2 regions of the Sphingobium sp. FG125 genome follow, and region 2 is predicted to be linked to the other one. Evidence: predicted binding sites of a transcription regulator. Region 2 holds the regulator's gene; the other holds the start of a gene.
What was found. The regulator LexA, encoded in region 2, represses DNA repair genes until DNA is damaged. The targets are predictions, from matches to a motif close to GTTCCNCNCTTGTTCT.
Positions count from the first base shown of each region.

Region 1: the regulator LexA is predicted to act here: its motif matches at 1,081-1,096, upstream of ACODSR_RS19875 (LexA family protein).

Region 1 covers NZ_JBMDKQ010000033.1:889-3,290, reverse strand. Annotated here, with positions in the region: gene ACODSR_RS19880 (replication protein RepA) at 1-158, shown strand, start outside; gene ACODSR_RS19875 (LexA family protein) at 1,130-1,564, shown strand; gene ACODSR_RS19870 (Y-family DNA polymerase) at 1,569-2,402, shown strand, end outside.
Region 2 covers NZ_JBMDKQ010000010.1:147,892-150,293, reverse strand. Annotated here, with positions in the region: gene ACODSR_RS11995 (ComEC/Rec2 family competence protein) at 1-712, shown strand, start outside; gene lexA (transcriptional repressor LexA) at 703-1,374, opposite strand; gene ACODSR_RS11985 (molybdopterin molybdotransferase MoeA) at 1,498-2,402, opposite strand, start outside.

The DNA.
Region 1 (2,402 bases), on a different contig from region 2:
CACTGGCCGACTTCAAGAAGAAGTTTAGAAAGGCGCTCGCCCAGGCATTGAGCGTCTATCCGGGGGCAAACGTCGAGGTGGTCCGTGGTGGCGTGACCTTCCGCAAATCGGCCCCGGCCGTCGATCCCGTTACCGCCAAACGCCTTCGCGCCGCATAGGAACAGCGCCAAGGGGGCCGGTGATAATCGGACCCCCTTGGTGGTGGTGATAATCAGACCCCCTCCGCAGCCGGTGATAATCGGACCCCCCGGCGTGCTGGTGATAATCGGACCCCTTTGGGGTGGTGATAATCGGACCCCCCGCCGAGGTTGCGAGAGCGGTGATAATCGGACCCTTTTCACGGTTTCAGGCGGTGATAATCGGACCCCCTTTGGCAAATCCGAGGTGGTGATAATCGGACCCTATTGCGGTGATGATCGGACCCCTTGCGCGGTGATAATCGGACCCGAGACGACTCGCGTTTTCGGTGATGATCGGACCCCCCTAACCTATAGAAACCTATACCCCTTCCTTTAGCGGCGTGCCTGTGGACAAGTCGCAAAGGCGGATCGACGCGCAAGACGATACGTGGAAATCCAGACCCGAGGGTCAGCACCGCCTCTTGGGGGCTACGCCCCCGCCGGCTCCTCGCTTCGCTCGCCCGACCACGCTTCGCGCGGTCGTCCCACCCGGCATCCCCCTTTGATGACGGCCTACGGCCGGCGTTATTGAATCCTCCATCACTGGCGTCTCGCTTCGGAGAGTGGCGAGAGCGATCGAGAACCAGAACCGGACGAGCTGGACGAAAAGGCAGGACGCGGCGGCAAGCCGCCGCGATGGCTTCCGAAGGAGCCAAGCGGTTCCGGCAGCGCCCACATCGAACGAAGGCCCAGCGGATAGGTCAGTGAAGGAAGGATCGGGGCCAGCGCCGCCAGAAATGAAATGGGCTTGGAGGGCGGCAACCCATCCAAGCCCGGTTTCGCTCGCCCGCAGGAGGGAGTGAAAGTCGAACTCCCATATAGCCGGTCGCGCGGTGAAATCCAACAGGGGCCGCAGGATGCGGCCTGAAAAAGACAATGCGGCGACCTGTGCGACAACCCTGTTCCCATTCTGTTCCGGCGCGGTACAATGGGGCGAAAGGGATTCTCGTATGCTGCCACTCATGCAGCCGGTCCCGCTCGCAGAGGTTTCGCCGTCGCTTCGGCTTCGGATCATCGGCGCAGCGGGTGCCGGCTTCCCCTCCCCGGCCCAAGATTGGGAGGAGGACGCCATCAATCTTGCCGAGCTGCTTAGGCTCAATCGCGCGGGCAGTTTCGTGTTTCGGATCAGCGGCACGTCGATGATCGAGGCCGGTATCAATGACCATGATGTTGTCGTGGTCGATCGGGACCGAAACCCGATGCCAGGGCATATCGTGATCGCGGTAGTCGATGGCGGGTTTGTGTGCCGCCAGTTGGTAGCGCGCGACGGCGTGCCGTACCTTGAGGCCCGCAATGCGCGGCAGAACTATGCACCGACGATCGCGGCCGACCCGGTTGAGGTATGGGGCGTCGTTCGCGCGAGCGTCCGCGACTTTTTGAGATAGCGCCGTGACGTGGGCGATCGTTGATATTTCCAATTTTTACGTGTCGGCCGAGCGCGTCTTTGACCCCAGCTTGCGGCGCGTCCCGGTGATCGTGTTGAGCAACAACGACGGTTGCGCGATCGCCAGGAGCGAAGAATCCAAGGCGCTGCATATTAAGATGGGCGACCCGCTGTTCCTGCTGCGCGACACGATCCGCAAGCACGGCATACAGGTCCGATCGAGCAATTATGAACTGTACGCCGACCTCAACAGGCGGTTCAACATGGTGCTGGCCGAGCATAGCGATACCGTCGAAATCTACTCGATAGACGAGAGCTTTTTCCGTCTCCCTTTGCTGGCAAACGGGCGCGGCGACGTGCGCGCCGCGCATAAGGTCCGCGCCTCTATCCTACGGACTGTCGGGCTTCCGACGCGCATCGGCTTAGGGCCGACCCGCGCGCTATCGAAGGTTGCCAACGCGCTCGCCAAGGCGACCGAGAAGGTCTGGAATGGCGTGGTGGACCTCCACGACGAGGAGTTGCGCCGACGCCTCTTTGCCGAATGGCCGGTTGGCGAGGTGTGGGGCATCGGCAAGGCCCTGACTGCCTCGCTGCAACGGCTTGGCGTGCGGACTGCCAGCGACCTCGTTGCGATGGAGCCAGCGGTCGCGCGCGACGTGGGGACCGTCGTTCTCGAGCGCCTTGTTCGCGAGCTTAACGGCATCGAGTGCGACGACTTCAAACCGGAGCCGGATGCGATGAAGGCTACCGCCGTGACGCGCCAGTTCGGGGCGCCCGTCACATCGGTTGACGATCTACGCGAGGCAATGGCGCGGCGAGCTGGACGCGCAGCCGAGAAG
Region 2 (2,402 bases):
GCCTTTCTGGTGGATGACGGCGCAGGCGCTGAATTTGTTGCTGTGGATCGCCCATGGCGTGGCGGCCAGCCCGATGGCGACGATGTTGACTCCGGCGGTGCCATCCTGGCTGTTCGCGCTGATGATCGGCGGGCTACTCTGGTGCCTGTTGTGGCGCAGCGGGTGGCGCTGGCTGGGGCTTGGGCCGGTGGCGATGGGCGTGGTCGGCGTGTTGTTGCTGTCACCGCCCGACATTTTGGTGACTGGCGATGGCCGCCATGTGGCGGTGCGGACGGCTGGGGGCGGGATGGCGTTGTTGCGCGCGGGCGCGGGCGATTATGTGCGCGACACGCTGGCGGAGAGTGCGGGCTATGACGGTCCGCTTGACGCGATGGCGGACCTGCCGCAGGCGCGCTGTTCGAAGGATTTATGTGCCGTCGGGATGCAGGCGGGCGGGCGGCGCTGGCATGTGTTGGCCACTCGCAGCGACATGCTGATCGAACGCACTTTGTTCAGCAAGGAATGTGCCGCCGCCGATATTGTCATTGCCGATCGCGGGCTTCCCTATTGGTGCCGCCCTCGCTGGCTGAAAATCGACCGACGGCTTCTGGCGCGAACCGGGGGCATTGTCATCGACCTGGACGATGCGCGCATCAGCACGGTGCGGGCCGCGGGCGATGCCCATCCCTGGATCGTCGCGCCGCGCCGCCGCCCTCGTCCACCTCAATTATAGCGACGCAACAGTCCTGCCAGCTTGCCCTGAATCCGCACCTGCCGCGAATCATAGAGTTGGGGTTCATAGGCGCTGTTGGCGGGATCGAGCCTGACGCGCTGCCCTTCGCGTCGGAAATATTTGAGCGTGGCTTCTGCGTCATCGATCAGGGCGACGACGATCTGACCTTCGCGGGCGGTGTCGGTGCGTTGGATCAAAGCAAAATCGCCGTCGAGGATGCCCGCTTCCATCATCGAATCGCCCGACACTTCCAGCGCATAATGGTCGCCAGCCCCCAGCAAGGCGGCGGGGACGGACAGCATATTCTGCCCCTCCATCGCCTCGATCGGGACACCGGCGGCAATGCGGCCATGCAACGGGATTTCAATCACGTCATTGGCAGCGACCGGCAGGCTGGGGGCCAGTTGCGGTGTGGCCGGGGCGACCGGTGCAGGCGCGCGGTGCATGGCGTCGGGGAGCTTCAGCACCTCCAGCGCACGGGCGCGGTTGGGCAGACGGCGGATGAAGCCGCGTTCCTCCAGCGCGTTGATCAGCCGGTGGATGCCGGACTTGGATCGCAGGTCGAGCGCATCCTTCATCTCCTCGAAAGAAGGGGACACACCGCCTTCCTCCAGCCGGGTCTGGATGAAACTCAGCAATTCCTGCTGCTTGAGGGTCAACATGCCTGCGGTCCTCCATGGAACGTATAAGGAACACATAGGAAACGGAAGGAGGCGAGTCAAGCGAGCAACGCGCGGTCGTTCTTGTCGCCAATCCACCGCGTGAACGGCAGCATTACTGAAGCTTCAGTCCATCAGTGGCAGGATGGTGACGGTGTCGCCCGTGGCCGCAGAAGGTGAGCTGGCGGGCCGCAGAATCAGGCAGTCGGCCATTGCCATGGCGGCGGTGGCGGCGCTGTCCTGCGACGTGACCGAGACGATGCCAGACTCTCCCCGATAAGCGCGCAGATAATCGTCGCGATCGCCGGTGGCGGGCAGCGGCGCGGCAAGGAGCGCCTGCGTCATGCGCGGCAACGGGGTCGTCGATCCGGCGCGATGGCGGACCAGCGGCAACAGGAACAGGGTCGCCGTGACGAAGGCCGATACCGGATTGCCGGGCAGGCCCAGAAATACGGCGTCTCCCAAGGTTCCGGCCATGAGCGGTTTGCCCGGTCGCATCTTGATCTTCCAGAAATCGAGCGCGCCGCCAGCCTGTAAGAAGGCCGGGCGGACCATGTCGTGATCGCCGACCGATGCTCCGCCGGTGGAGACGATGATGTCCGCCGATGCCGCCCGTGTCAGCGCCGCCGTCATGGCGTCGAGATCGTCGGGGACGATGCCCAGATCAATGACGTCGCAGGGCAGGGCAGCCAGCATCGCCGCCAGCATTGCTGCGTTGGACGATGGCAGGCTACCCGCCGGGGTCGGCGCGCCGGGCGGCACGAGTTCGTTGCCGGTTGAGATCAGTGCGACCTTGGGACGACGCCCCACGGGCAACGCCCCATGTCCGCCCAGCACGGCCAGCGCGATGCGGGCGGGAGTTAGGGCAATTCCTGCCGCCAGCAACAGGTCGTTCGTGGCAAAGTCCGATGCGGCCGGGCGGACGTTGCGGCCTACCGGCAAAGGATCGTCACTCGCCGTCAGTCGATCGCCATCGCGGGTGGCATTTTCCTGGATCAGGATCGTGTCGGCCCCGGCGGGGAGCGGCGCGC